Regions from separate parts of the Bacillus sp. AK124 genome, predicted to be linked through region 1. Evidence: riboswitches for the same ligand, from Rfam matches in the RefSeq annotation. Region 1 holds a riboswitch; each other region holds the start of a gene.

What was found. Region 1 has a riboswitch for S-adenosylmethionine ahead of M1E06_RS05610 (MetQ/NlpA family ABC transporter substrate-binding protein). Riboswitches for the same ligand answer to the same signal wherever they lie in the genome.
Region 2: it holds a riboswitch for S-adenosylmethionine, as region 1 does, so the genes downstream of both, M1E06_RS00905 (5-methyltetrahydropteroyltriglutamate--homocysteine S-methyltransferase) here and M1E06_RS05610 (MetQ/NlpA family ABC transporter substrate-binding protein) in region 1, are expected to answer to the same signal.
Region 3: it holds a riboswitch for S-adenosylmethionine, as region 1 does, so the genes downstream of both, metN (methionine ABC transporter ATP-binding protein MetN) here and M1E06_RS05610 (MetQ/NlpA family ABC transporter substrate-binding protein) in region 1, are expected to answer to the same signal.

What each region holds. Positions count from the first base shown of each region.
Region 1 is NZ_CP096378.1:1,104,240-1,114,554, reverse strand. Features, by position in the region: gene M1E06_RS05615 (MDR family MFS transporter) at 208-1,389, opposite strand; gene M1E06_RS05610 (MetQ/NlpA family ABC transporter substrate-binding protein) at 1,510-2,334, opposite strand; SAM riboswitch class I at 2,391-2,498, opposite strand; gene M1E06_RS05605 (sunset domain-containing protein) at 2,630-3,310, shown strand; gene M1E06_RS05600 (ABC transporter permease) at 3,339-4,670, opposite strand; gene M1E06_RS05595 (ABC transporter ATP-binding protein) at 4,660-5,358, opposite strand; gene M1E06_RS05590 (ABC transporter permease) at 5,384-6,361, opposite strand; gene M1E06_RS05585 (ATP-binding cassette domain-containing protein) at 6,355-7,233, opposite strand; gene M1E06_RS05580 (GntR family transcriptional regulator) at 7,226-7,618, opposite strand; gene M1E06_RS05575 (hypothetical protein) at 7,660-7,788, opposite strand; gene M1E06_RS05570 (YtzC family protein) at 7,914-8,186, opposite strand; gene M1E06_RS05565 (TIGR01212 family radical SAM protein) at 8,339-9,307, shown strand; gene M1E06_RS05560 (tRNA (mnm(5)s(2)U34)-methyltransferase) at 9,304-9,888, shown strand; gene M1E06_RS05555 (tetraprenyl-beta-curcumene synthase family protein) at 9,902-10,315, opposite strand, start outside.
Region 2 is NZ_CP096378.1:187,470-197,784, forward strand. Features, by position in the region: gene galE (UDP-glucose 4-epimerase GalE) at 1-672, opposite strand, end outside; gene M1E06_RS00895 (glycosyltransferase family 2 protein) at 703-1,701, opposite strand; gene M1E06_RS00900 (glycosyltransferase family 39 protein) at 1,701-3,941, opposite strand; gene M1E06_RS00905 (5-methyltetrahydropteroyltriglutamate--homocysteine S-methyltransferase) at 4,081-5,211, opposite strand; SAM riboswitch class I at 5,285-5,394, opposite strand; gene M1E06_RS00910 (DUF3298 and DUF4163 domain-containing protein) at 5,713-6,396, shown strand; gene M1E06_RS00915 (chorismate--pyruvate lyase family protein) at 6,495-7,025, opposite strand; gene M1E06_RS00920 (LacI family DNA-binding transcriptional regulator) at 7,222-8,196, opposite strand; gene M1E06_RS00925 (ABC transporter substrate-binding protein) at 8,430-9,728, shown strand; gene M1E06_RS00930 (carbohydrate ABC transporter permease) at 9,740-10,315, shown strand, end outside.
Region 3 is NZ_CP096378.1:871,472-881,786, forward strand. Features, by position in the region: gene M1E06_RS04225 (acyl-CoA dehydrogenase family protein) at 1-167, shown strand, start outside; gene M1E06_RS04230 (arsenate reductase family protein) at 283-639, shown strand; gene gcvH (glycine cleavage system protein GcvH) at 701-1,084, shown strand; gene M1E06_RS04240 (YusG family protein) at 1,145-1,381, shown strand; gene M1E06_RS04245 (toprim domain-containing protein) at 1,444-1,788, shown strand; gene M1E06_RS04250 (thioredoxin family protein) at 1,814-2,122, shown strand; gene M1E06_RS04255 (SCP2 sterol-binding domain-containing protein) at 2,244-2,600, shown strand; SAM riboswitch class I at 2,775-2,882, shown strand; gene metN (methionine ABC transporter ATP-binding protein MetN) at 2,999-4,024, shown strand; gene M1E06_RS04265 (methionine ABC transporter permease) at 4,017-4,685, shown strand; gene metQ (methionine ABC transporter substrate-binding lipoprotein MetQ) at 4,699-5,529, shown strand; gene M1E06_RS04275 (carboxymuconolactone decarboxylase family protein) at 5,622-6,005, shown strand; gene M1E06_RS04280 (hypothetical protein) at 6,149-6,295, shown strand; gene M1E06_RS04285 (cation diffusion facilitator family transporter) at 6,428-7,363, shown strand; gene sufC (Fe-S cluster assembly ATPase SufC) at 7,586-8,371, shown strand; gene sufD (Fe-S cluster assembly protein SufD) at 8,389-9,702, shown strand; gene sufS (cysteine desulfurase SufS) at 9,702-10,315, shown strand, end outside.

The DNA.
Region 1 (10,315 bases):
CCCTTAGTTTAGTCAAGCGACTTCAGGCCATCGAGCAGCCCCCCTAGACCCCTTGCGATGATATTCGATACTACCATACAGAAAATGTGTTCTGTCTGAGAAGAAAAAAAGCTTGTTTCTTCCATTATATGTGAAGATTTGGTTGATAATCTTGATTCCTTCGATTCATTTTCATATAATTACAATTACCTATTTTTTCTATACCACTTATGCATCTGATTGAGCGGAGAGCTGCTTTTCCTTCCTGTCGTATAAAAACGCCGTTCCTATTGCGAACAGCAGCAATACGAGCAAAACCGCGAGCAAAAGCTGCATATTGAAATAATCAACCAGCATTCCGCCAAAAAGCGGCCCGATCATTCTTCCGCCGGTCGCCATACTGTTGACAAACCCTTGATAAAACCCTTCTTTTCCCCTCGGAGCGAGACGGTTGGCGATTGTCGGCACAGCCGGCCATACAAGCATTTCGCCAATGGTCAGCACAACCATCGCGGCAAGAAACGCCGGAAACCGTTCAGCGCCAAACAAAATTCCGTATGCCATCATAAAAATGACAAATCCGATCACGATTTGGTTTTTCAGCGATTCGGCAAACCGTTTCACAAAAAAACCGATCAGCGGCTGACCGAAAACAATGAGCGCCCCGTTCACTGTCCAAAGTACGCTGTACTGCCCAAGAGATATCCCCAGCTCCTGGGTGTGTGAAGCGATGGTCGAGGACCATTGCGAATAAGCGACCCAGCCGAGCAGGTAGCCCGTACATATAACCAAAAGCGCGGAGAATCTAGATTTCCCGCTGACTGAATCGGCATGATCCAAAACAGAAGACTGCATGGCTTTTTCAGACCGAATGCGTCTAAATCCGAAAATCGCAATCATGAAAAAGACGGCATACAGCATTGCATTCGCCAGAAAAACATACGTAAATGAAAAAGACGCGACAATTCCGCCGAGCGCTGAACCAACTGCCACCCCTGCATTTTGCGCCACGTATACAGCATTGAACGGCTTTCTGCCGCCTTCCGGCCAAACCGAGCCGGCCATTGCATAGCATGCCGGAAACACGATCCCTGATCCAAAACCGGCCAGTGTTAAGAAAAGAATGTATTGGAACCACTCGTGAAAAAAGACGAGGCCTGAAAGGCTCGCAAACGTGATCACAATTCCAAGTACGACGGTTTTAAATCCGCCGATTTTATCGAATAGATATCCCCCGAACAGGTTGCCCAGCACATTTGCCCCTGAGTTCAGCATCAGCACAAATCCGGCCGCTGTCAGCGACTTTCCCAAATGCTGATGGATATAGATGGTATTCAGCGGCCATAAAAAAGATGCCCCTGTGACATTGATAAACATTCCGATGACCAATAGCCATAATGTGCGCGGCATAGCGTTTCCTTCTTTCTCTTTAGCATTCCCTCTAGATTCTATTCGTTTTGCCCATTTTTTTCAATTGACACGATTTCGATTTTCAACATAAAAAACCCCCTTTTTAAAGGGGGAATTTTTTTATGATTGCGTCATCCATTTTGGCTTTCCGAAACCGGCGAATTCCCGATCGATCGCATCTTCGAAAGCTTTGGATTTTACCGCTTCTTTGAGATCTTTGGCGAATGGCTTGTCTTTGTTTTTTTCATCCACTACCACTTGATTGCGGTAGCGGTCAGGCATGTTCTCAAGCGCCAGCGCGTCCTGCAACTTCATATTAGCGGAGAGAGCGAAATTACCCGGGACAGCCGCGATATCCAGGTCATCGACCGCTCTTGGAAGATTGGCAGATTCAAGCTGTTTAAATGTCAGCTTTTTCGGATTTTCCGCAATATCCTGCACAGAGGCTTTCAATGTGTCGACATCGCTTTTCAGCCGAATCAGCCCCTGATCCTGGAGCGTTAAAAATGCCCTGGCGGCATTGGCCGGATCGTTTGGAACAGCCACTTCCGCCCCGTTTTTGACATCGTTCAAGTCGTTATATTTGGCAGAATAGAGACCCATCGGAGCGGTCGGCACAGAAATGAGTGCAGCAAGATGTTTATTGTTTTCTTGATTGTATGATTTCATAAAAACCTCATGTTGAAACAAATTGGCGTCGAGTTCGCCTTCGCTTAACGCCGTGTTCGGCTGTACATAGTCGGTGAATTCGACCACTTCAACTTTGTAGCCTTTTTTCTCAAGTTCAGGCTGAATCGCTTTTTTGACCATATCGTAATACGGTCCTGCAGTAGCGCCTATTTTGATCGTTTTACCATCGCTTTCGGCATTGTTTCCGCATGCGGTCAGAAGCGCCATGCTCAAGGCCAGTCCCAGCACGGAAGTCCATTTTAATATCTTGTTCATGTACATCTCCTCCTCCAAAATAAAAAAAACTCTTTCAGCGCCTGAAAGAGTTGTTCAACTTATCTTTCAGAATGCGCCTGACATTCTGCTGGATTTAGCACCTTGCTCTGCTGCAGGTTGCTGAGATTTCGCCGGGCCAGTCCCTCCATCTCTCTTTATAAGCTGCATATTCAGTTTTTTAAATGATTTCTTTATTTTACGTTTGAATATTTAGATTTGCAAGAAGTTTTTTGGTATAAACATTTTTTTCTTTTTAAGCTAAAATATAGTTATCAAACACGAAAGGAGACGAATCATGGAATCTATCATGCTGATCGGGTTTTTATCCTTTATTTTTTCCATCTGCTACCTTGTATTTCATTTGATCAGAAGAATCTTTTCTCCAGGCAAAAGGTTTTCCAGAAAACTCTTTTATCCTTGTTTTGCAGGCGGACTTCTCCTCCTGATCATCTCTGCGCCTTATTACAGTGAGGAAACATATGCCGTCGATGAGACAAAAACAGAGGACCTGACAACCGAGCTTCAGGAACTGAAAACTGAACACAGCGCTGTACAAAAGGAGCAAACCGCATTAAAGCAGCAGCTCAATCAAGCAAACGAAAAACTGAAGGCAGCCAAAACGGAGAATGACACATTAAAAAAAGAAAACGAAAAACTGACAAAAGAAAAAGACTCGCTTACGAAAAAAACAAAATCGCTGTCAGAAAAACTGGCTAAGGCTGAAGAAAAAAGCGGCAGTACCGAAGCCACTGTAAAAGAAAAGAACGCCACCGCTCAGGCCGGAACGTCACACAGCGCGCCCTCCCCTAAGAAAAACAGCGGTGAAAGCAAACAGGAGTGCAAAATCAAAGGAAGCGTCAACCATATTTATCATACACCAGGAAGTACATATTATGACCGCACGAAAAACGTCGCCCGCTGGTTCTGCACAGAACAGGAGGCGCGTGATGCGGGGTACAGACCTCCGAAACGTTAAAAAAGCCGGCATACCGCCGGCTTTTTTCTTAAAGCTCTCTTCTTAATGCTGTCAGCACGTTCGTTCTTGTCGCTTTAATGGCCGGGTTCAGGCCTGAAAGAATGGCGACGCCTGCACTGATCAAGGTCGCGATAAGGACAAGACTGACCGGAATGTACGAGAAGGTGATGCTGAAGTCTGCCGCACTCGCTCCTCCTTCTGAAACCGATGATAAAATAGGTGGTATAATCTTGTTCACTAAAAAGCTGACACCGTATGAAATGATAACACCTAAAACAGATCCTAAGATACCGATATAGGCGCTTTCCAGCAGAAACATTTTCCTGATCACGTTCGGGCTTGCCCCGATCGCTTTCATAATGCCGATCTCCTGCGTCCGCTCTGTAACCGCCATTGTCATCGTGTTGAAAATGCCGATCGCTGAAATCAAGACGGCAATGACTCCGACGAAGATCAGACCGATTTTAAAAGCCATGAAAAAAAGATTAATGCTTTCGAGTTTTTTCGTTATTGAATCGACGTAGTAGCCTTCATCCTCCAAATCTGTTGTCAGCTGTCCGACATGTTCAAAGTTATCCGCGTAAACCGAAAGCTTTTTTTCGATCGTGCCGCTGTCTTTGTCCGCCTTCAGAAATCCGGTGATGTCTTTTTGCATGTCGTTGCTGACATAGACTGTTGAATCGCTTGCCCATTCATAAGAAGGTTTTTTCGTAACTCCGACAACTTTCAGATCATATGTTTTCGCTTTCCCTTCTTCTCCTGTTTTTTCATCCATTTTTGAGATCTTTAATTCAATTGTTTTGCCGAGAATATCTTCTGCGTATCCTTTTGGTTCTTTTACTTCCTCAGCATTATTTTCCATCTGCTTTTCATAATCTTGGGCTTCTTTTTTCGTCCAGAGATTCTTCCCGAAATGGTAGCCGACGACGATTTCATTCGGTGTTTTCGCTACGCGGCCGCGATCGAGTTTGATATTGGCTTTTTGTTCAGCGGCCATGTCAGTAATCGTGATATTCGACATTTGATTGTTTGTCCTGTTGCCCAACTTTGCTTCAGCAGGTGCGAACACCTGCGTGCGCTCGATAATCGCGGACACATCTTTGCGATTTTCGAATTCTTTCAAGTCTTTCTTTTGAACTTTCTGATCGCTTTGCCCTTCTTTTCCGACAACATTTATCTCAGTCACGATTTGCTCTTTCATCAGCTGTTCAGTCAGCGATTTTTGCAGGCCGAACCCGACCGATGCGAGCACGATTAAGAATGCGCAGGCCACCGTTGTTGCGAGAATGGTCATGAATACACGCAGGCGGTTTTTCTTCATATTTCTTCTAATAAACTTCAACTGATCCTTAAACTTCAACAGTCTCTTCCCCTTTCTCTAACACGCCGTCAGATAACTGAAATTTCGTATTGGCGATCGATGCCACTTCGTCATCGTGCGTGATGATGACAAATGTAATCCCGCGTTCCCTGTTCAGCTGCCGAATGAATTCGAGAATTTCCTGTTCTGTTTCGGAGTCCAGGCTTCCTGTCGGTTCGTCGGCTAAAATGATTGACGGATTCAAAATCAAAGCGCGGGCGATGCTGACGCGCTGCTGCTGTCCGCCTGAAAGCTCATTCGGATAGTGGCCGGCGTGGTTTTCAAGGCCGACGCGGTGAAGCATCTCATTGACGCGTTGCTTCCGCTCAGACGGATGAACACCTTTTAAAGTCAGAGGCAGCTCGATATTTTCGAAAGTCGTCAGGCTCGGAATCAGCTGAAAACTTTGAAAGATGAAGCCGAAATGTTCAAGCCTGAATGCCGCCCATTCTTTTTCGCCGTAATTCGTGACATTCGTGCCGTCAATGACGATCTTACCTTCTGTCGGGGCGATATAGCCGGAAATCAAGTTCAACAGCGTCGATTTTCCGGAACCGCTCCGTCCGACAATGCAGGCGATTTCGCCTTTTTCGACGGTAAGCGAGACATCCTTTAACACTTTAATTTCATTTTCCCTCCCCTTTTTGCCGACTTTAAACGAGTGGTGAATATGCTCTACACTGATCATTTGTAAATCTCCTCTCCATTATGGGTTACAGCTGTTTTATTTTTTTAAAAATCAAGAAGTAACTGATTAAAAACCCGACTGCCGAACCGATCAACATACCGAAGATATAGCTGGACAGGCTTGAGCCAGAGGCTGTCCCGAATCCCCCGATGCCGAATAAAATCACGAGAATTTGGATCGGCCGGTCCATTTTTCCCCAAAGGAAAAAATGTCCGTTCCGTTCAATCTGCTGTCTGATAAAGCAGAAGTAGCCGATCATATAAAACAAAATCCCCATGGCGAGCGGAATAAGCGTAAAGGCCAGGCTGCCGTATTGAATGCCGAAATGGTTGAGGTACATGATCGGCGTTATATAATCCAATAGTTCTGTTTCACCATAAAAGAAAGCAGAGTGACCTCCAAAGAAACTCCGAATGATTCGAAGGTTGGCCAACGGAAGCCCGATCAGCAAATACGGCAGGATCGACGTTGAAAATGCAACGACCAGCTGGGCCAGCGGATTGCCGGTCATCGCGCCCGCCGCCATGACAAGCGAGTAGACCATAAAGCAGAAAATGACCGACCCGATAAAATACTCATGAAAATGAATGACATCAACCTTATACAAAATAATCAAAGCGTAAGATAATAAGTAAGATAATAGCTGAGCTGTTAAAAGAATTGAAAGGCCGAAGACATATTTCGTATTGAAAATGATGCCGCGCCTATAAGGGAGGCCGAGTGTGAAATCAAGCGTTCCTCTGCTACGTTCAAACCCGATCTGGCTGAGTGCAAGCGCGACTCCTCCAACCCAGAACATTCTCATAGCCCCGCCTATCTCATAATCTTTATATAAAACACACTCCATATCGGGAAATTTTTTCAGTTCTGCAAGGCATCCTTGGTACTGGAAATAATCATTCAAAAGCGTAAGCGGTTCACTCAGCATCACCGCTGCAAACACAACTAAAAAAATCCAGAAATGCTGTTTCCACTCTTTATATAAAAGTCCGCGGTCTACCATCTTCGCTTACCTCCATACTTCGCGATGAATACTTCCTCAAGACTGACCGGAAGCTCGTTCCAAACTTTCGGAGACAAACTTTTAAGAAATTGTTTGCTCACATCGTCTTCTTTCGGAATCAACACCGTATAAAAGACGCCGGTGTGATCCAAAACAGGGATTTCCCTTTCTCTGATTTTCAAATTGACATCTTCTTCAAATGCCATTTGGATTTTAATAAAATCGCCTTTCAGTTCATCAAGATCCATGATGTTCGACAATGTATTGTCTTCGAGAAAACCGATTCGGTTGCACATTCTTTCAATATCCTCAAGCCGGTGGGATGTGATGAGAATCGTCGTGTTGTTTTCAGCCACTTCATCGACCATCAGCTGGAGAACATCTTGTCTTGTGACGGCATCAATGCCGTCTGTCGGTTCATCGAGCAGGATGACCGCCGGCCGGATCGCAAATGACAAGATCAGCGACATTTGCTTTTTCAATCCTGTAGACAATTCCCTGTACTTTTTTGTTTCAGGAATATCGTAGCGGTTCATTAATTCATTAGCGTATGTAACATCAAAGTCAGGATAAATGTTTCGCAAAATATTGACGAGCTGTTTGTAATTGTATTTTTCGAAATAGGTGTTTTGAACGGGCATATAGACGATATTGCGCTTGACGAGCGGATGGTCCTTCACCTTGACGCTGCCGAAGTAGATATCTCCCTCATCAGGCAGCAGGATTTGCTGAATCAGGCGGAGAAGCGTTGTTTTCCCTGAGCCGTTTCTGCCGAGCAGTCCGAAAATCTCTCCTTCCTCAAGCTTAAAGGAGATGTTTTTGAGTATTTGTTTTCCGTCAATCGTTTTTGATACAGATTTGAGCTCAATCATTCACTTCCCCTCCTCTCACTTCTTCGTCGATTTCCGCCATCCACTCCTGCAGCTTTTTAGTGTCGATCCCAGCGTAATGCGCATCGATGATCAGCTGCTTTAACTGCTCTTTAATCATCGCAATCTTCCCTTCATCAAGCGTAACTTTCGCGTTTTCTGAAATATACGTTCCTCTCCCCCTCAACGTTTCAATTATTCCTTCCCGTTCAAGTTCTTTATAGGCTTTGCTGACAGTATTCGGGTTTGCAATGATAATGGTTGCAAGCTCTCTGACAGAAGGAAGTTTATCTCCAGGCTTGATTATCCCTTTTAAGCAAAGCTCTTTCATCTGCTGGATAATCTGCTCATAGATCGGGGTAGAGCTTCTCGGATCGATTTGAATCATCTATCTCCCTTCTTTCTCGTTCAATCTCAGGTCATTCACTTTTAAAAAAACACGTATCCCAAATTTTCTTGAATTATAAAGCCCAGCTTCGCAAGAACAAACAAGAACGAACAGGCAATGATAAACGCCACGACCACCATCGGCGTTATTTTTTTATGTTTATCACTCATGAGAGTTGCTCCTTTACATGTGTGTGTTAATTGTATTACTCGATATAGTACACCTAATACATTAAATACATCGTCCTTTTTTGTCAATCACTTTTTTCAAAAAAATGAACCCTTTCAAAAAGGGTTCATCTTTCATACGATCTCTGCAGAATCATATTGTTTTGAAGGGTTTGCAGCTGAAGCCTTTTGCGGTGAATTTCCTCCCTTTGTTGCTCATTGGCAAACAGCGAAAGCTTGTTTAATTCATTGACCGCGTTTTCAAGCATCAGCTGCGCATCGCTGTACTCTGTCTCATTGTAATGTTCCTGCCTGCTTGCAGTTTCAAATTGAGATAAAGCATAATCATAAGCATCTTCGCTTCTTTGGATGTGCTCTCCGACGGATTGTCTTGTAGCCAAAGAAAACCCCTCCTTAATGGAAAAATCCATCGTGATTAGTTTGGCCATCACAGCCGTGATCATTGAAGAAAATAATTGGGAATCGGTTTGTTCTTATCGTGTTTATTTGCTACAATTTTAGGATGCGTAATACTAAAAGGAGGTCCTTTTGTTTGCATCAGAACAACCCTTTTCCATATACGAACAGTGAAAAACGATATCATACATGGAATTATCATTTACGAAATCATTTCGGTCATAAAGTGTTTAAAGTCGCCCTTGACGGAGGCTTTGACTGCCCGAATCGCGACGGCACGGTCGCACACGGCGGATGCACATTTTGCAGCGCCGCAGGGAGCGGAGACTTTGCGGGAAACCGAGCCGACGATCTGCTGACCCAATTTAATGAAGTCCGCGACAGAATGCATGAAAAATGGAAAGACGGCAAATACATGGCGTACTTTCAAGCATTTACGAATACGCACGCTCCTGTCAGCGTTCTTCGCGAAAAATACGAAACGGTCCTCGGCCTCGACGGCGTAGTCGGCCTTTCAATCGCAACCCGGCCGGACTGTCTTCCTGACGATGTTGTCGAATATCTTGCCGAGCTTCATGAACGAACATACCTCTGGGTGGAACTCGGCCTTCAAACCGTTCATGAACGGACGGCTGATTTGATCAACCGCGCACATGATTTCGACTGCTATGTAGAAGGCGTGAACAAGCTGAGGAAACACGGTATCCGCGTCTGCTCTCACATCATTAACGGGCTGCCTCTCGAAGACCGCGGCATGATGATGGAAACCGCAAAAGCGGTCGCCGATTTGGATGTGCAGGGGATTAAAATCCATCTGCTTCACCTGTTAAAGGGAACGCCAATGGTGAAGCAGTATGAAAAAGGAAAATTAACGTTCCTTTCGCAAGATGATTATGTCCAGCTTGTTTGCGATCAGCTTGAAATTCTTCCGCCGGAAATGATCATTCACCGGATTACGGGTGACGGACCGATCGAATTGATGGTCGGACCGATGTGGAGCGTCAATAAATGGGAAGTCTTAAATGCCATCAATGGAGAACTGGAAAGGCGCGGCAGCTATCAGGGGAAATGGTTCAACAAAGAGAAAGAAGGCATCGCCACATGAAGCTCAAAAAGATCCTCCCGTATGCGAAAGAACTGCTGAAAACAGCCGCAGGCGAAGGAGACATCGTCATTGATGCGACAATGGGAAACGGACATGATACGTATTTTTTAGCAGAACTTGTCGGTGAAAACGGACATGTCTATGCCTTTGATATCCAGGAAGAGGCGCTGATCCATACTGCGGAAAGGCTTGGAGAAAAGCACCGCGGCAACGTCACTCTGATTCAAAAAAGCCACGATCAGCTGATTGAATCGCTTCCGCCTGAAGCGATCGGCCATGTATCGGCAGCCGTCTTCAATCTCGGATATTTGCCGGGCGGAGACAAAGCAGTGACAACAAGAAGCGTGTCCACCATTTCGAGCATCGAACAGCTGCTGCACATCTTGAAAGACGAAGGGCTAATCGTGCTTGTCGTCTATCACGGCCATCCAGAAGGAAAAAGAGAGAAGGAAGACCTTCTCGAATTTTGCTCAAATCTTGACCAGGATAAAGCGCGCGTCCTCTGTTATCAATACCTAAACCAGCGGAATGATCCTCCGTTTATTATCGCCATTGAAAAAAAAGCTCAAATCAGCAAATGATTTGAGCTTTCCTTTATGAACTTTTCATCCACGGCATTTTTTGAATTTTGCGGTAGGCCCTTCCGTTGATATAGAAGAAGTAGGAAGTTTTTCCGCTCGCTTTAATAAGGCGCTTCGCCAGCCGGCCGATTTCCTTTTGACCCGCGACCTTATCGTCTGATAAATAAACACCCAGAAGACCTCTGTTGATCAAACGGTGAAAGTTTTCGTGCGGAATCCCGCGCAAATGTTCATCCGCCATTTCGATGAAATATTCGAGCCTTTCCATCATATCTGAATGTGATGGGTAATACGTGCAGAAATTCAAATCTCCTCCGATTAAGTCTTCCTCCTGGTCAATTAAATAATCGAGCAGGATGTGCAGTCCCTGTATGTACGGAAAATAGCTGTCGCGGATCTTTCCGGCCATCGATTCAGTAAAATCGGA
Region 2 (10,315 bases), 920 kb from region 1:
CAAATCCTGCACGTGAACATAATCGCGGAAGCCAGTTGCTTCTTCAGGTTGATCTATGTGAACAAAAGGAAGGTGTCCGAGAGCGGTTCGCAGAACATTGGAAATGAGATGTGTTTCACTTCCCCGGTCTTCGCCGATGATGACAGATGGGTGGGCGCCGCACGCATTGAAGGAGCGGAGGATCACATATTTCAGACCGTACGCTTTTTCCGCTTCCATCAGCATTTTCTCCATCATCCATTTGACCTTCCCGTGCGGGTGAACGGGTTCTGGTTCGGTTTCTTCTGTGACAGGGAGGTTCTGCGGACAGCCGTAGACCGCAACGCTTGATGCAAAAACGATCCGGCCGACATCGTATTCTTTCATCACGTCAAGCAGTGTTTCCATGCCTGTCATGTTTTCGTTGAAAGAAGAAAAAACGCGATTCGACTGTAATGGAATAGGTGATGCTGCGAAATGCATGACGGCTTCAATGTCCTCATTTTCAAATACTTGCTTGAGAAAATGCCGGTCGCGAATATTCCCTTCATAAAACGCAGCTTCGGGGTGAACGGCTTCTGCGTGTCCCGTTGCCAGGGAATCCACAACGACGACTTTTTCTTTTTTCTCAATTAACGTGTAAACGGCGTGGGAACCGATATAACCGGCTCCCCCGACAACAAGTATGCTCATCGGAATCCCTCCTTTTGGATCTCTTATCTTCTACATGATATGGCGCTGCGGAGCTGCCGCCCGCCGCTGTTCTTCAAATCCGTATTTGCCGTCAATGATATATAGCGGCCTGTCTTTCACTTCGTCATAAATGCGGCCGATGTATTCGCCGATCGCTCCGAGGATGATCAGGATAAAGCCGCTGAACAAGCATTGCAGAATGATCATCGAAGACCACCCGGTAATGGTGCTTGTCGTAAACAGCTTCATGCAGACGACGATGAAGGCATATATAAAACCGACCGCTGACAGCGCGATTCCTGAGTAGCTTGCCAGTTTCAGCGGCTGAAAGGAAAATGAAGTGATGCCGTCGAGCGAGAGCTTCAGCATTTTTTTGAGCGGGTACTTCGTTTCCCCTGCAAGCCGTTCGTGGCGCTCGTAATAGACGGCGGTCTGCTTGAACCCGAGCCAGCTGACAAGGCCGCGGACGAACGGATTTTTTTCTTTCAGCTTGTTCATTTCATTGACCACCTTCCGGTCCATGAGCCGGAAGTCTCCCGTATCCACCGGGATATCAACGTCTGTGAGTTTTCTTAAAATACGGTAGAACATGGCGGCCGTTTGCTTTTTGAAAAATGTTTCTCCTTCCCGCTTTGTGCGGACGGCGTATACAACGTCAAAGCCTTGGCGCCACTTTTCCGCCATTTCCAAAATCAATTCGGGAGGATCCTGCAAATCGGCATCGATCACCACGATCGCTTCGCCGGCAGCATAGTCGGTACCGGCCGTAATGGCGATCTGATGACCGAAATTTCTTGAGAAATTGATGCATTTTACTGCCGGGTCTGACTGAGCAAGCGACTTCAGCATGTGAATGCTGTCATCGCTTGAACCGTCGTTTACAAAAATCAGTTCATAAGGGTCGCCTGTCGAGTCCATGACGGTTTTTAATCGGTCATAGGTGCTTTGAAGCACTTCCGCTTCGTTGTAGACAGGGACTACGATTGAAAATGTGACTTGTCTCTGCATATTCATCACCTTTCCTTTCATCAATCAAGCTCCACTTTATAAAGCGTCTGATTTCCGCCAGGTCCGCCTGACTGGGAATCGTTATCTGAAGAAGAGCTGCTGTATTCGTTTTTTGAAATTTCTTTTCCGTTTTCTTTAATCCAGTTAGTGAATTCTGAGTTGTCTTGGCCTCGACCGTCGCTGATCATGAAGTACTTGACTTCGCCGTTTTTGACGAGCTTCTCAAGTTTTTCAACCGTCAAAATCGGGTCGCTTCCAGAGAATCCGCCCATCGCCATGACAGCTTTACCTGTTTTGATGATGTAAGATTGAGCAGACGTTGCGCTGGAGACCGCAAATAAATATTTTTCACCCGTGTTGTTCTTTTCAAGGTAGCTCAACAGTTCTTCATCGACTGATTCGCCGCTTCCAGGGCTGCCGCCGCTTGGTCCGCCTTGTTGACGGCCGCTTGCGCCTTCGCCGTTCTGATTTTGGCTGTTTTGGCCGGAACCGGTATCAGTTGAAGAATCATTGCTGTTTGAACCAGGACCGAAGCCAGGTCCGTTATTGTTGTTTTGATCACTGTCTGTTTGACCGTCTTGGCTGCCGAATCCGGGAGGTCCGCTGCCGTTGTTATTCTGCATCTTCCCTCCGCCACCGCCGCCAAATGATTGTGCGGATTTAGGTCCGGCCTGCGGAATCATGCCGTTTACACCGTCAGCGAGCGTTGCTGTTGTCCAATAGAAAGGTCCGATCAGCATGCCGAGCAGCGCTGCAAGTGATACATAGTAGCTGAATGACTTTCCTTTTTTGAAAAAGATGAGAAGGCAGCTTGTGACAATGCCAAAAGCGCCGATCAATATGCTCCAGACGATGCCGATTTCGCTGAGATAAGGACTCAAAATATACAATTCAAATGCGGTTGTCAGCAAAATTCCGATCGGCAGAAGCTGTTTTTTCCAGCCGCTTTCCTCCTGATAGAGGCGAACGAGCGCTGTCCAGCCTGCACCTGATAAAGCGGCAATCGGTGCTGCCAGCATGATCAGATAGTAATGGTGGAAGAATCCTGCGACGCTGAAGAATGCAGCGACTGGCAGAAGCCACATCATCCAGAAAATCGTTTCAGTCGTTATTTCATTGAATTTGCGTTGACCGCGAAGGCCCGTGATCAGCAAACCGATGATGCCGAAGAGTACAAACGGGATGAGCCAGCTTGCCTGTCCGGAAAGCTCGGATTGGAATAGTCTGAGAGGGCCAGGGTTTCCTGTGCCAAACATGCCGCTCGTGCCGCCGCCGGGACCTCCGCCGCCGCTTTGAACATCACCCTGCTGGCCGTCCGGTCCGCCTGAAGGCATCTCGCCCCCGCTCGGCGGAGCCATTTGTCCATTTGTCGAGTCTGAGTTGTTTTCGGTATCGCCGCTTTGCTGCTGCGGCATTTCCTGCTGCTGGTTCTTTTGATTTTGATCAGATGAGGGGGTTCCGCCCCCGCCAGCACCGTTTTGGCCTGTGAGACGCTGGATGCCGTTGTAGCCAAACGCCAGCTCAAGGACAGAGTTGGTCTGGCTGCTTCCAATATAAGGGCGCGAACTCTCCGGCTGACTATCGACGACTACCGCCCAGGAAACGGAAACGCCTGCCAGAACGATCAAGGCTGTGATAAGAGACACAATTTTTTTGCGAATCGTCGTTTTTGCTGCAATCATGTAAAACAGCAGGAATGCCGGTAATACCATGTATGCTTGCAGCATTTTGACGTTAAAGCCGACGCCGACCATACAGAATGCGCCGAGCAGCCAGCCGATTTTTCCTTTCCGGACTGCTTTAAACAACATCCAGGTTGCAATCATCAAACAAAGGGTGAGAATGCTGTCGACGTTGTTTGTATGGCTGACCGCAACGGCAATCGGCGTACACGCCATAATAAGAGCTGAAATTCTGGCCGCCGTTTTGCCAAAAGTAGGTTTTACAATAAAGTACAACAGTGCTACGGAAATCACTTCGGCAATCGCTTCAGGAAGAACGACGCTCCAGCCGTGCACGCCGAACACAAGTGCAAAAAGTGTCTGAATCCAGAGTGCAACCGGCGGTTTATCAACTGTTACAAAGCCTGCTGGATCAAATGATGCGTAAAAAAAGTTATGAAAACTTTGGGTCATACTTTCAACGGCCGCCGTATAGTAGGCGTTGTCTGTGTCACTATTCCAGATGCCGTACAAGTTTAAAGCTGCAGATAATACAAGAATGAAGACCAGGAATATATCGATTTTCCTTTTCTTAATCATTGTTCGATCACCTCACTAAAGAGCATTATAGAAGCCAAATATGATCAAACTATGAACAAATCAAGAAGGAATTTTAAATTGTATAGAGGGGCAAAAAAAAGAGACATGCCGTCAGGAGGCATGTCTCAAATATGAGGTGTTATTTCCATACGTCTTCTGCGATCTCGACGACATGGCGCAGTTTTTCCCATTGCTGCTCTTCCGTCAGGAGGTTGCCTTCTTCTGTGGAGGCAAAGCCGCACTGCGGGCTTAGGCACAATTGGTTCAGGTCGACGAAGCGAGCTGCTTCGTCGATGCGCCGCTTAATATCATCCGGGTTTTCAAGCTCTCCGAATTTGGACGTGATCAGACCGAGGACGATCTGCAAGTCTTTCCGTTTGACATAGCGAAGCGGTTCGAAGCCGCCGGAGCGCTCGTCATCAAATTCAAGGAAAAGTCCGTCTAAATTGAGTCCGTCGAAAATCGTTTCTGCAGCCGCATCGTAGCCGCCTTCCGCCACCCATGTTGACTGGAAGTTGCCGCGGCAGATGTGCATGGTGACCGTCAAATCGTCCGGGCGTCCTTCAACTGCTTCATTAATCGTGTTGGCGAAGGACTGGCGCAGTTCATCAGGCTGGCGGCCGAAGGCTTTGATCTGCTCATGTCCTTTGTCTGAGAAAAATACCGACCAGGCCGTGTCATCCAGTTGCAAATAGCGGCAGCCGGCATCGTAAAATGCGCGGATCGCTTTTTTGTAAGCCTGCGCGACATCGTGATGGAACTCATCCAGATCCTCGTACGGGCTTTCTCCAAGTTTTCCTCTGAAAAACAGCATATTCGGGCTCGGAATCGTCATTTTCGGCGTATGTGTGCCCGCAATATCATGAAGAAATTTATAATCTTCCAGCATCGGATGGTTTGTAAAATCGACTTTGCTTGTTACTTTGATTCCGCGCGGCTTCGTTTCAACATTATGAAATTGAATGCCCTTATCCGCTGTATATCCTTCTACGCCGTCAAGCCCTTCAAGAAAATCGAAATGCCACCATGACCTGCGGAATTCCCCGTCAGTAACGGCTTTAAGGCCAATTTCTTTTTGCTTTTCGACAATGCGCTTGATCTCTTCGTTTTCGACTTCGCGCAGTTGTTCAGCGCTAATTTCACCGTTCGCTTTTTGAATACGCGCTTTTTTTACGGGCGCAGACCTTAAAAGACTCCCCACCTGATCAGCTCTGTACGGTCCGATTTTTTTCCCAGGCGTTTGCTTCAGTACATCGGTTGATTGTGTCATGCTTCATCCCTCTTTCTTTATAGACATAAAAAAGCTCTTCCCGATAAGGAAGAGCTTGATATATTCAATCTCCTCCTTATCTTCAAGAGCACGTACATGCTCTTAAGGATTTAGCACCATTCTGTCATAGACAGCGGTTGCCGGGTTTCACAGGGCCAGTCCCTCCACCACTCTTGATAAGGAAAACCTTTTTATGCAATTTTTTAATAGTTTTAATATTAATACTTTTTATAAAAATGTCAATGGGTTTAAAAAAACTATTTGGTTTTTCATTTTCTTCTTCTGCGGTTAAACCGGAGGGCGTATCGAATCAGCGTGTGAATTTTTTGTCAAGACAGTCGTTCAAATGGTCAACAAGGTGCTGAACGAACAGGGTGAATTAGAATATTTTTCAATTTTTATCTCCGAAAATAGAAACTTTCTCGCGAGTTCACCGGTCTATCATGTGTACCCGATTTCAAAATGGGTATGATAAACAATGACAGATTAAGGAGGGTTCTTATGAACAAAAAAACAGTGTTTAAAGCGTTAGGTATGCTGATGACAGGGGTATTGTTTTTTGCGCTGTACGGTGCGGCCGCACTTCCTTCTGCACACGCGGCAAATGAAAAAAAGCCGACGGTCACGAGCCATACTTACAAAAACATTAAGGCTTTGAAATACCCGCAGGTTGCAAATGTAAGCAGCAAATCTCTCCAAAATAGGATCAACAAAGATTTTAAACGTTATATTGAGCAGTCCTACAAAGATTATGTAAAAAACAAGAAAGACGGCCAACAGCACGGATACCAAACAGATTATCAAACGTCCTTTGAAGTGAAATACCGGACCGGCCAAAAGCTAAGCATTCTGACAAGTAATTACGTCTACTCCGGCGGAGCGCACGGAAATACGGCAGTCCGCTCTTTCAACTATGACCTTGCCTCTAAAAAGCGGGTGTATTTATCAGATATCTTAAATACAAAATCGAAAATGGATAAGACAAAAACATACATTTACGACTATATTCAAAAACACAGCGACATTTTCTTCCCGGATGTGAAGAAGAAAGACATCGTCCTTGGTAAAAACACGGCTTTTTATTACACAAAAGACGGCATTGCGATCGTCTTCCAGCAATACGATGTCGCTCCTTATGCTGCCGGAAATCCGGTCGTTGCCGTGCCGAAAACGGTGTATCAATAAATAACAGCCCCTGTTTCGCAGGGGTTTTTGTTTTGAGGGAAGAAGGAATGGGGAGGTTATGGAAGCCTTTTCATGAAGTGGCAGCTGACGGGCATGATTCAGCCCGCAGTCCGTTCGCAGATTTTTTCTAAATCGAATAGCTCGCAGACATAGAACATGCACTGCCGGCCGCTGATAATCTGATATTTTTTAAAAGCATATGTCCGGTCTGCTGAAACAGGTACAAGTTGTGTGAAATGTTTTCCCAGGCAGTCGCCCGTACTGAAAATTTCACGCCTTGACTCCAGTTCTGCAATGATTTTCCCGATGGGAAGCCTTTCTGCCTGCAAATCTTGTTTGATGGCGGGCGGCAGTAAGTTTGTTTTAACATAGACATAATTATAAGATAAATAATCATCGCCTGTTTTCAAAGAGGAAGTTCTAAACAAGATGTCATCATCGCGTTGAAACAGCCTCGCTTCTTCAGGTGACAGCTTGTCATAATCAATATTATTTTGCTGAAAAACTTCGATTTCGGCTTTGCCGCCGATCAGCGTTTCAATCGCTTTGGTTGTTGAACCATCGGTTTTGGTTAACATGTCTTTTACAAGAGCAACTAGAGTTTCAGGAAAAAAGTGGCTTACGCTCAATGAAAGGCACCCCCGTACCAAAATTAGAATTTTTTGAAAACTTGTCTTTAAATTTATCATGTGGAGATGCGTTTGTCTAGAAAAATAAGTTAAATTTTAGGTTAGTAATGTAAATTTTATATTTTTAACAATTGGATAGATCAGGATATGTATGGAAAAAGGAGACGTCAATGTCTCCTTTTTTTGTGCGATTCATTTAAGTCGTCTCTCCTTCTAAAAGCTGTACGGGCAAATAGGTTTCCAGCGGTAAATCATCGAATTCGCCTTCAATGGCTTTGGACAAAATCTCGATGGCCGTCTTGGAAATGAGTTCAATCGGCTGCTGGATGGTTGTCAATTCCGGGAGGATGGACTGAACGGCTTCCGTTCCGTCGTAGCCGATCACCTTTAATTGCCCGGGAATGTCTTTTCCGCGTTTTTTTGCTTCGGTGATGACTGTAGCGGCCATGAGGTCATCGCTGGCAAAAATGCCGTCAGCCGCAGGCTGTTCATCAAACAGTTTTGAGATGATTTCCCGGTAATTTTGATGAAAGGGAACCTCATATGTAATCGGCTGCCTTCCGTGTTGTCGCATCACATCTTCATATGCTTTTCGTCTAAGATTTGCCGGTGTTTTCAGCTCAATTGGTCCGTTGAGATGGATGATGTGCCGGCAGCCTTTTGCAATTAACAGTTCTGTCGCTTTTCTTCCTCCGTCATAGTTATTGGAGCCGATGACGGGAATCGTTTCCGATAAGTAATGATCGATGGCGACAATCGGCAGGTTTTGCCGATGATAGTTTAAGATTCCCCTGTTGTAGGTCACGGCGATGACGCCGTCCACTTGATTTCGCATCAGCATTTCCAAGTATTTTTCTTCTTTGTCTTTGCGGTTCAAGCTGTTGCAAAGCAGCAGTTTGTAGCCCATGGCAGCGCAGATGCTCTCAATATGAAAGGCCAGTTCGCCGAAAAACGGGTTGCTGGAGTTAGGGATGATGAGCCCTATTAAATGAGTTCGTTTACGAAATAAAGAGCGGGCCAAATCGTTTGGAAAGTAATTGATTTCTTCCATCGCTTTATAGACTTTTTCTTTTGTTTTTTCACTAATATAGCCGCGGTTATTTAATACCCGCGATACGGTTGTTGGTGAAACTCCCGCTTTTTTTGCAACGTCGTGAATGCTAGGCTTCATTCCCTTTTCCCCCTGCTAGTTTACTGAAATGGCTTACAATTCTCGTCACGCACTTATTTTAGAGAATCGGACTGATATGTGCAAGAAAATGCCATGATTCTGAGAAATGTACCGGGATGAATAATTGGGGAAAAAATATGTCAACCGGTTGACATGTGAAACCGGTTGACATACAATTCACTTGAAAGCGCTTTTATCTGTTGATTTATGAAAAATGGGGGGAAGTGACAAAGATGAAAAGGTGGCTCTTCGGAATTTTTTCGTTGTTACTGATGTTTGCGATGTGGGGCTGCAGCAATAGCAAAAGTGCAAATAGCCAAGATGGGAAAACGCTTACGATGTGGGTGCACGTATCTGATGATAGTGAAGAAGGAAAGGTCTATCAAAAGCGGGTGGACGCTTTTAATAAAAAGTATGCCTCCGAAAACGTCAAGGCAAAAATTGATTTCATCCCCAGAAGCGGAAACGGCGGCGGATATGAAGACAAAGTGAACGCGGCGCTGACAACGAACACCTTGCCGGATGTGATCACTTTGGACGGACCGAATACGGCGGCTTATGCGAAATCTGGTGTAATTGCGCCATTGGATGAGTATATCAAAGACCAGGATGATTTATTGCCGAGCATTAAGCAACAGGGAACCTACCAAGGGAAACTGTATGCGATCGGCGTCAGCGAATCGTCGGTCGGTATTTACTATAACAAAAAAATGCTGAAGGACGCCGGCGTTGACTTGAAAACGCTGCCAACGGTTGAGAATCCATGGACGTGGGACGAATTTCTTGAGCTTTGCAAAAAGCTGAAAAATAAATATGACAAACCGGCCATCGATATGCAGTTGCAGTCAAAAGACGAAATGCTGACTTATGCGCTTTTGCCATTTGTTTGGTCGGCTGGCGGTGATGTCCTTTCAAAAGACGGCAAGAAGTCGGAGGGTGTTTTTAACGACAAACCGACCGCTGCAGCGATGACATTTATTCAAACAATGCTGAAGGAGGGTTACACGACCCGGACTCCGGTTAAGCAGGCGTTTGAAACGGAAAAATATCCGATGAAAATGAGCGGTGTCTGGACGGTAACCGACATGGAAACAAATTTCCCTAATGTCGATTATGGTGTGATGCCGTATCCTGTTTCGCCAAAAACAAAAAAGCTTGTGTCCCCTTCAGGAAGCTGGCAGTTTGCCATGACACAGACGTCTGAAAACAAGGAATGGTCGGCAAAATTGGTCGATTGGATGACAAACAAGGAATCCAACCTGGAATTGAGCCGTTCGATCGCCGCGCTGCCTGTGCGCTATTCATCAGAGAAAGTGATGGCAAAGGAATTCTCAGATGAAATGAATGTCTTCTTGCAGCAGCTGAAAGAAACGGGGCATGCACGACCGGTGACACCGGCATATCCACAGGTGACACGCGCATTTCAGCAAGCGATCGATGACATCAGCTTCTTTGATCAGCATCAGGATATTCAATCGGTGCTGGATACGCGTGCAAAAGAAATGCAATCAGCCATTGATAAGGCAAACTAGAAGGTGGAGCCATGAATAAAATTCCGTTGAAAGAAGCAAGGACGGCCTTTCTGCTGAAAAAAACCCCTGCCAATAAAATAGGGTGGCGGGACAATGTGCTGGCCTATACATTTTTAGGTCCGTCCTTGCTGATTTTGTCAGTGTTTCTCGTGATTCCTTCGATTATGGCGGTTTACTACGCATTTACAGATTATTATTTGTTAACACCTGACCTGCGCAAGTTTGTCGGTTTTGACAACTTTATCAAATTGTTCAAAGACCCTATTTTCTTGAAAAGTTTGAGCAACACATTGAAATTTGTTGTCCTTGTGATTCCGTTGCAGATCGGGGCCGCTCTCGGGCTGGCCCTTCTGTTGAATAAAAAGCGCAAGGCCAATACGTTTTTCAAAGTCGCATACTTTAGCCCCGTCGTCATGTCGCTTGTTGTCATCTCCGTTTTGTGGCTGTACTTGCTGAATCCGAATGAAGGAATGATCAATAACGTACTGACGCATGTCGGTTTACCGCCACAGCCGTTTTTGACAAGTCCTGATCAGGCGATCTTTACAATTGTTTTCGTTTCAGTCTGGCAGGGAGCGGGATTTCAG
Region 3 (10,315 bases), 230 kb from region 1:
TTGAAAGCCATGCCAAGGAATCGCTCATTGCGATGGAATCAGGTGATTCGCTGCGGATGATGCTGTCTGCGCTCCGCAAATTGACGCGCTTTATGCCTGTCAATGTCATTGAGAAAAAGCGCCAGGCAGCCAAGGGAGTCTTTGAAGCTGAGAAATATATCGTTTAAACGAAAAGCCCTGCTTAGGCAGGGTTTTTAGCTGTTATAGAATGGAGCACGGTTTTAGGTTTTTCATTCGATCTGTGTTAAAATTACCTCGATTAAATGAGAGGGGTGTGTATGTATGGCTTTGGATTTTTACTGGTATCCGAAATGCGGGACATGCCGCAAAGCGAAAAAATGGCTTGAAGACCATGGCAAAGAAATCAATGGGATACATATCGCAGAAGAGCCGCCAAGCAAGGAAAAACTGAAAGAGCTCTACGAGAAAAGCGGGCTTGAATTGAAGAAGTTTTTCAACACGAGCGGACAAAAATACCGTGAACTCGGCTTAAAAGACAAGCTGCAAAACATGTCTGAAGATGAGCAGCTGGAACTGCTGGCTTCGGACGGTATGCTGATCAAACGTCCGATTGCGACAGACGGCAGTAAAGTAACGGTCGGTTTTAAAGAAGATCAGTTTAAGACATACTGGTTATAACCCATCAAAATATGATATCTTCAATGTAGGATCGATTAAAACACTTTATGGAGGGGTTAGCATGAGCACACCGAAAGAGTTGCGTTATTCAGAAGAACACGAATGGGTGAAAACAGAAGGAGATAAAGTCAGAATCGGCATTACAGACTTCGCCCAATCCGAACTTGGAGACATCGTATTTGTCGAGCTTCCTGAAGTGGGAGACGAAATCAAAGCGGACGAGCCTTTTGGCAGCGTTGAATCCGTAAAGACCGTTTCTGAGCTGTATGCCCCGATCAACGGAAAAGTGGTCGAAGTGAACGAAGATCTGGAAGACAGCCCTGAATTCGTCAACGAGTCTCCGTATGAAAAGGCTTGGATGATTATCGTCGAGCCGTCCGATGCTTCTGAAATCGAAAATCTGATGACAGCCGAGCAATATGAGGACATGATAAAAGAAGACTAAGGATTATTCAGGATAGCCATGTGTCGTTTGGATACTCTATATCAAGAGGGGGTGTCCAAATTGACGCTGAAAAAAGAACGTATTGATATTACAGAACATGTGGAAAGCCGATTAAAAAACGGCGGAATGCAGCTGTACCATGAGAATGAGCTGATCGGCCGAATGACCGGAAAGGATCAATACGAGTTGAAATCTGGATATTCATTCCAAGATGAGAGATTTTACAAAACGGCGGATACCGTAAGCGGTCCGGATGCTAAATATGTAGACTGTGATGACCACCAAGGCTGGTGTTAATCAAGTCAGGCGGTGAATATTCACTGCCTTTTTTTACAAGTAAATCTTTAAAGGTGATCCATATGCCGGAAAATGAAAAAGTCATGATCGTCGAAGGGAAATCAGATAAGCAAAAAGTGAAGCATGTCATCGAAGAGCCCGTGGATATCATTTGCACAAACGGAACGATCAGCCAGGCAAAACTCGATGAATTCGCCGAAACGCTGTTTGATAAAGACGTTTATATCCTGGTGGATTCCGATGAATCAGGGGAAAAGCTCCGCCGGCAGCTGACGAGGGAGCTCCCCCAAGCTTCGCATCTATACATCGATAGGGTATACAAAGAAGTCGCTTCCGCCCCGAGTCAGCATGTTGCAGAAGTATTAATTCGTTCAAACATCCGGGTACATACAAAATATTTATTATAAAATGTATTGAGGTGCGGTTCAACAGATGCAAGAACTCCAAGAAAAAGAGCTAAAACGGCTTGAACATGAGACCTGTCTTCTATATGTATACACGCCGTTCTGCGGAACGTGTCAGCTGGCCGGAAGAATGCTGGAAGTCGTTGATGAAATGATAAAGGACATTCCTTTTTATAAAAACAATCTCAATTATTCCCCGGCATTTGCCAAGCAGCAGGAAATAGAAAGCGTTCCATGCTTTATCCTTTACAAAAACGGGGAAGTCGTCAAAAAAGAATACGCTTTTCACTCCGTTTCCTACTTATACGATACGATTAAACAAAATGTTGTGGATTAAGGGCGGTTTTGACATATTTCTCGGGAAATAACCAGCAAAAACTTGTCGAGCAATTCCTAAAGGAACTCCTGCGGCAGACAGAGAATCTGTAAGTATGACCAATTTACAGGAGGTTATACAGTTGGAGAAAATGGGATTGATAGAAAGAGAGGACAAGGCTCTTTTTTTAAAACCTCTATTATCGACAACGGCTTTGCTGATTACGTTTCAAGGCGAGAAAGAAGCTTTTACGTTAGCGATCAACGAAAAAGGAGAAATGGAAAAATCTTCTCTTGCAGAGAAAGCTCATTTGACCTTTTTTGGAGAGCAAAGCGAGATTATTGACCTTCTTCACGGCGATATTTCATTGCAGCATCTCGTACAGCGCGGCACTGTTCAAGTAAAAGGCTCATTCAGAGCTTTATTGAAGCTTGAAGCGATTTTATGGCTGACGGACGGCTTTTTTAAAAACAGCGATCTTTATTCAGAGACATTTTAAAAATTTGAAAAATCGGCACATTCCGTGTATAAGTCGGACAGAGACGAGCGTTTACGTTCGTCTCTTTTCGCCGTAGGCCGATTGTCTTACGAAAAATAGTTGACAACTATTTTTTCGCATGATATCCTACTTTAAGAATTCCGATCATAATAATCAAAAAATAAATATATGATTCTCTTATCCAGAGAGGTGGAGGGAAGTGCCCTATGAAACCCGGCAACCATCAACACGTGTTGAAATGGTGCCAATTCACACGAAGCGTTATGCTTTGAAAGATGAGAGAAAGGCCCAGACTATTCAAAAGCCTTTCTGCTCATGTGTGCAGAAAGGCTTTTTTCATTGTTTGATCAGGGATTTAGACAACTATGAGAATTGAGCAAGAAAGCAGGTGATGGCTTTTGATAAATCTTCAAAATGTTTCAAAGATTTATCGGTCAAAGCATGGAGATGTCAATGCTGTCCAGGATGTCACCCTTACGATTAAAAAAGGTGAAATCTTCGGAATTATTGGATATAGCGGAGCTGGAAAAAGCTCCTTGATCCGTCTTTTGAACGGACTTGAACAGCCGACTTCAGGCACGGTTGAAGTAGCCGGCAGAACAATCAGTGAGATCAAAGGGAAGAAGCTGAGGAATGCAAGGCAGGAAATCAGCATGATTTTCCAGCACTTCAACCTATTGTGGTCAAGAACGGTCCGCGACAATATTGCGTTTCCGCTGGAGATCGCCGGTGTCAGCAAAGCAAAACGTCTGAAAAGAGTCGCTGAACTGATAAAGCTTGTCGGACTTGAAGGCAAGGAAAATGCCTACCCTTCACAGCTTAGCGGAGGCCAAAAGCAGCGCGTCGGCATCGCTCGGGCGCTCGCAAACAATCCGAAAGTTCTCTTATGCGATGAAGCGACATCAGCGCTTGATCCGCAGACGACTGACTCGATCCTGGGTCTTCTGTCCGATATCAATGAAAGGCTCGGACTGACCATTGTCCTGATTACTCATGAAATGCATGTTATCAGGAAAATCTGCCACAGAGTGGCCGTCATGGAAAACGGAAAGGTCGTGGAAGAAGGCGATGTGCTGAACGTATTCCTCAAGCCGCAGGAAGAAATGACAAAGCGCTTTGTTCAGCAGGTAACAGAACCGGTGGAAACACAGGAAACGCTGAAGCATTTCCTCGAAGAAACGACATCCGGGCGGACGATCAAGCTCACCTTCGTCGGTGAAGCGGCCGAATCGCCGCTGATCACACAGATCATTCGGAAGTTCGATGTTGAAGTCAACATCCTTCAAGGCAAAATCTCGCAAACTCAGGACGGCGCATACGGTTCATTGTTCATTCATGTCGACGGATATGAAAACGAGGTCAATGATGTGGTCGATTTCATCAAGAGCCGTCAAGTAGAAGCAGAGGTGATCACGAATGTTTGAAAAACTGTTTCCAAACGTAGATATGGAGCAGCTGTGGGAAGCTACGTATGAAACGATATATATGACAGGAATTTCCCTATTGTTTGCTTTTATCATCGGAGTGATTCTCGGTATGCTGCTGTATCTGACTTCAAAAGGAAACATTTGGCAGAATCGGGTCGTGAACGGTGTAATCTCGGCAATCGTCAATGTGTTCAGGTCTATTCCTTTTATTATATTGATTATTTTGCTGCTTGGTTTCACAAAGTTTTTAATGAACACGATCTTGGGGCCGAACGCCGCACTTCCGGCTTTGATTATCGCATCCGCTCCGTTCTATGCCCGCCTGGTTGAAATCGCTTTGCGCGAAGTTGATAAGGGCGTGATTGAAGCGGCAAAATCGATGGGAGCCAAAACATCGACGATCATATTTAAAGTGCTCCTGCCCGAATCGATGCCGGCCTTGATCTCTGGCATTACGGTTACGGCGATTGCACTGATCGGTTCGACGGCGATGGCCGGAGCAATCGGTTCAGGCGGACTCGGGAACCTTGCCTATGTAAACGGTTTTCAGATGAACAATCCCGATATTATACTCATCGCCACTATTTTCATCTTAGCTATTGTGTTTATCATCCAGTTTATCGGGGATTTTATAACAAATAAATTAGACAAACGTTAGGGAGGACATCAACATGAAAAAAGGTTTATTAACAGCTTTATTCATCATTTTTGCAGGCGTTTTAGCCGCTTGCGGATCTTCCAGCAGCGAAGGGGATAAAGACAGCAAAGTCATCACAGTCGGAGCGACGCCGACGCCTCACGCTGAAATCCTTGAAGAAGCAAAGCCGCTTTTGAAAGAAAAAGGCTATGAGCTTAAAATCAAAAATTTCACGGACTACAAACTGATCAACAAAGCGCTTGCAACGAAAGATCTCGATGCGAACTATTTCCAGCACGTCCCGTATCTTGAACAGGAAATGAAAGAAAATAAAGATTATGATCTTGTTAACGTCGGCGCGGTACACCTTGAGCCATTCGGCATTTACTCTAAAAAGTATAAATCTTTAAAAGACCTTCCTGACGGTGCAAAAATTATTATGAGCAACAACGCGGCTGAACAGGGCCGCATGCTTGCAATGCTTGAAAATGCCGGACTGATCAAGCTGAAATCAGGCATTGAAAAAGTGGATGCGACAGTAAAAGACATTGCAGAAAATAAGAAAAACCTCAAAATCAAAAATGATGTGGCGCCTGAAATGACAGCAAAAGCATACGAAGCCAATGAAGCTGACGCAGTGTTCATCAATGTGAACTACGCGATCCAAAACAAGCTGAATCCGAAAACTGATTCAATCGAACTTGAGTCTCCAAAAGACAATCCTTACGCTAACATCATCGCCGTCCGAAAAGGCGACGAAGATTCTGACAAAGTGAAAGCTCTGATGGACGTATTGCGCTCTGATGACATCAAAAAGTTCATCGACAAAAAATATGAAGGCTCTGTCATTTCTGTTTCTGAGTAAATGAAAGAACACCCCGGTTTCGAAGAAAACCGGGGTTTTTTCGCGTATTTTTTGAAAAGAGGCTCATAATAAAAAAAGACTACCAACTGAAAATGGAGGAACAAAACGTGAATCAGCATGAATCAGAAAGCATTATCGAATCTGCACTGCATGAATATAAAGCAGGGATCGGCATCTTTTCCGAAAAAATGCCCGGAATTGCCGCCAAATACAACGAATTTACCGAGGAATGCTTTAAAAAAGGCGCGCTCAGCGAAAAGGATAAGCAGCTGATCGCACTGGGCATCAGTGTGAATACTCAGGATGAATATTGCATTATTTATCATATCAAGGGCTGCCTGGATTGCGGAGCGTCGGAGGAAGAAATTCTTGAAGCAGTCGGCGTAACTGCGGCATTTGGCGGAGGCGCGGCCATGAGCCAAGCTGTCACACTCGTTCTGCAGGCGATGGAAGAATTCCAGCAAATGAAGCATTGATTTTTCGTCCGTGAAAGCATATTGAAAGCACACACATTTTTGCAGAGTTTGTATATAACTGGTACTATGTAAGAAAATCTCTGAAAGGATGATTCATTATTTGTTCAAGCCAAGATCAGCTTGACCTTGAATTCACGGCCGAAATGGAAAAAGCGATGCACAAGTCGCATGGAATGGGGTACGAAGAGTACAGCAGAAGCCATGTGAACCGGCTTGAAGTTGAGAAAAGACGTGAAAAGCAGTATCAAAAAAGCAAGCAGATCGTATCAGACTTACCCATGATCGGATAAAACGCGAGGGGGGCGGATGTGTCGATCCGTCCTTCTCCATGTTCTTAAAAGCCGCTTGACCATAATTAAAGGAAAAGGTAAAATTTAAATATGAATACATGATCATATATTGATTTAAGAGGGGGATTTAAAATGGCTCATTCTCACGGACATACAGGTCACAGCCACCATGGCAGCCGATCAGCAAATCAAAAAGCGCTGTTCATCAGCTTCGGTTTGATTTTTACTTTTATGATAATTGAAGTGATAGGCGGGATATTGACGAACAGCCTCGCTTTGCTGTCAGATGCGGGACATATGCTCAGCGATGCTGCAGCGCTTGGATTCAGCCTCTTGGCGTTTAAAATTGGGGAAAAGGCTGCAACTGCGAGCAAAACATTCGGCTACAGGCGCTTTGAAATTTTGGCTGCGTTTATCAATGGGATCACCTTGCTTTTGATTTCACTTTATATTTTTTGGGAAGCGTACAACCGCTTTTTCAGCCCGCCGGAAGTCGCCGGCAGTGGCATGCTCGCAATTGCAACGGTTGGTCTGTTCATCAACATTGCTGCAGCCTGGATATTAATGAAAGGCGACACAAGCGGGAATTTAAACATGCGGAGCGCTTTATTGCACGTCATCGGCGATATGCTGGGATCTTTCGGCGCGATTATCGCAGGCCTCCTCATGCTATTCTTCAATTGGAATATCGCCGATCCAATCGCAAGCGCAGCCGTCGCGGCTTTGGTACTTGTCAGCGGGTGGCGGGTGACGAAAGACTCGGTGCATATATTAATGGAAGGAAAACCGAAAGACATTGATGCGGAAGCGCTTAAAAACGGCTTGCTTTCCATTCCGTCAGTAAAGGAGGTTCACGATCTCCACATTTGGTCGATCTCATCTGATATGCCGTCATTAAGCTGCCATATCGTGGCAGACGAAAACAGTGACAGGGATAGAATCTTAAAACAAGTATCAAAATATCTAAGGAAAGAATGCAACGTGGAGCATGTGACGGTCCAAATAGAAGGGGAGCGCTGTTCCCGTCATGAATCGTGCAGCCTGGGATCAAATCGTTCCCGCTCGTAATTCGCGCTGTTTGTCGATAGCTTGTTGATTGCAAGGTGCGCATCTCTCGTCCGGGAAGTTTTCTTACCCCAATCTCTTTAAGAACAAAACGTTTTTTGTTAAACTTGAGAACATGTACACGAAAAGATAGGAAGACTATTGTTGTATTCACTTTTCATTTGTTATAAAATTAGAATGAGAATAAATTGAGAATGATGATTATATATATTGGAGGTATATTTCATGGCTGCTTCGACATTAACAATCAAAGATCTTCACGTTGAGATTGAAGGAAAAGAGATTTTAAAAGGTGTAAACCTTGAAATAAAAGGCGGGGAATTCCACGCTGTAATGGGACCGAACGGAACGGGTAAATCAACTTTATCCGCGGCGATTATGGGTCATCCTAAATACGAAGTAACAAAAGGAAGCATCACGCTTGACGGCAAGGACGTTCTGGAAATGGAAGTGGACGAGCGCGCTCAGGCCGGCCTGTTTTTGGCTATGCAGTATCCGAGTGAAATCAGCGGTGTTACAAACGCCGATTTTCTCCGTTCAGCGATCAACGCGCGCAGAGAAGAAGGCGACGAGATTTCTTTAATGAAATTCATCCGCAAAATGGACGAAAACATGGAATTTCTTGAAATGGACCCTGATATGGCGCAGCGCTACCTGAACGAAGGTTTCTCAGGCGGTGAGAAAAAACGCAACGAAATTCTTCAGCTGATGATGATCGAACCGAAAATCGCGATTCTTGACGAAATCGATTCAGGTTTGGATATCGACGCCCTTAAAGTCGTTTCAAAAGGAATCAACAAAATGCGCGGCGAGGACTTCGGCTGCCTGATCATCACGCACTATCAGCGCCTCTTGAACTACATTACGCCTGACCACGTGCACGTCATGATGCAGGGCCGCGTTGTGAAATCCGGCGGACCTGAGCTGGCGCAGCGCCTTGAGGCTGAAGGATATGACTGGATTAAGCATGAGCTTGGAATCGAAGACGAAACTGTCGGTCAAGAAGCGTAAGCGTTAGGGGGATAAACATGACATTGGAAACAAAACTATCTGTAGATCGGGAATATGTCAAAAGCTTCTCTGAGAAGCACCAGGAACCGGCATGGCTGCAAGATCTACGCTTAGAAGCGCTTGAAAAAGCCAAAGATCTGCCGCTGCCGAAACCTGATAAAACGAAAATTACAAATTGGAATTTTACACGGTTTGATAAGCATACTGTAGAAAATAAACCGCTTGATTCTTTGGATGATCTTTCAGATGAGGTCAAATCGCTGATCGATCTTGGAAATGAAGACAAAACGCTTTATGTCCAAAGAGACCAGACGCCGGCTTACCTTTCTCTTTCAAAGGAGCTGCAGGATAAAGGCGTCATCTTTACAGATATTCATACTGCGTTCCGCGAACACGGCGAGCTAGTCAAAAAATACTTTATGAAAGACGGCGTTAAAGTCGATGAGCATAAATTAACGGCATTGCATGCAGCCCTCCTGAACGGCGGAGTCTTCCTTTATGTTCCGAAAAACGTCGAACTGGAAGCGCCTGTGCAAGCTGTTTATGTCCATGAAAGCAATGATACAACGCTTTTCAACCATGTACTTGTTGTTGCTGATGACAACAGTGCAGTCACATATGTAGAAAACTACATCAGCACTGTGAACCCTAAGGAAGCGGTCTTTAACATCGTGTCAGAAGTGATCACAGGCGCGAATGCCCGCGTGCAATACGGTGCGGTCGACAACCTTTCCGCAGGGGTGACGGCTTATGTCAGCCGCCGCGGAACTGCACTCGGACGCGACAGCAAAATTGAATGGGCGCTCGGTTTGATGAATGACGGAGACACCGTTTCTGAAAACACGACAAATCTGCATGGAGACGGCACATTCGGCGATACGAAAACGGTTGTCGTCGGCAGAGGAGAACAGACTCAAAACTTTACAACGCAAATCATTCATCACGGAAAGCATTCAGAAGGCTATATTTTAAAACACGGCGTTATGAAAGATTCCGCATCTTCGATCTTCAACGGTATCGGAAAAATCGAGCACGGCGCGTCAAAATCAAATGCAGAGCAGGAATCACGCGTTCTTATGCTGAGTGAAAAAGCGCGCGGCGACGCCAACCCGATCCTGTTAATCGATGAAGACGATGTAACGGCAGGGCACGCTGCATCCGTCGGCCGCGTCGATCCGGTTCAGCTTTACTATTTGATGAGCCGCGGAATTCCAAAAGAAGAAGCAGAGCGCCTCGTCATTTACGGCTTCCTCGCACCGGTTGTCAATGAACTTCCGATCGAAGGCGTGAAGAAGCAGCTGGTCTCTGTGATTGAAAGGAAAGTAAAATAATGAATGCCAAAGATATTCGCGAACAGTTTCCGATTCTCAGCCAACAGGTCAACGGACACGATCTCGTTTATTTGGACAGCGCGGCAACCTCGCAGAAGCCGCGCGTTGTCATCGAGACGCTTGATGAGTATTACAACTCTTACAATTCCAATGTCCATCGCGGCGTTCATACATTAGGAACGAAAGCAACGGATGGATATGAAGGAGCTCGTGAGAAGGTCAGGAAGTTTATAAACGCGAAGTCTATGCAGGAAATTATTTTTACAAGGGGTACGACAACGGCCCTGAATATGGTTGCGCTCAGCTATGCCCGCGCAAACCTCAAGCCTGGTGATGAAATCGTCATTACACCGATGGAGCACCATGCGAATATTATTCCGTGGCAGCAGGCTGTCAAAGCAACCGGCGCCACGCTGAAGTACATTCCGCTTCAGGAAGACGGAACCATTTCCTTGGACGATGTCAGGGAAACGGTGACGGAAAATACAAAAATCGTCTCGGCTGCGCATGTTTCAAACGTTCTCGGTACGATCAACCCGATTAAGGAAATAGCCAAAATCGCGCATGACAACGGCGCGGTCATGGTCGTAGACGGTGCGCAAAGCACGCCTCA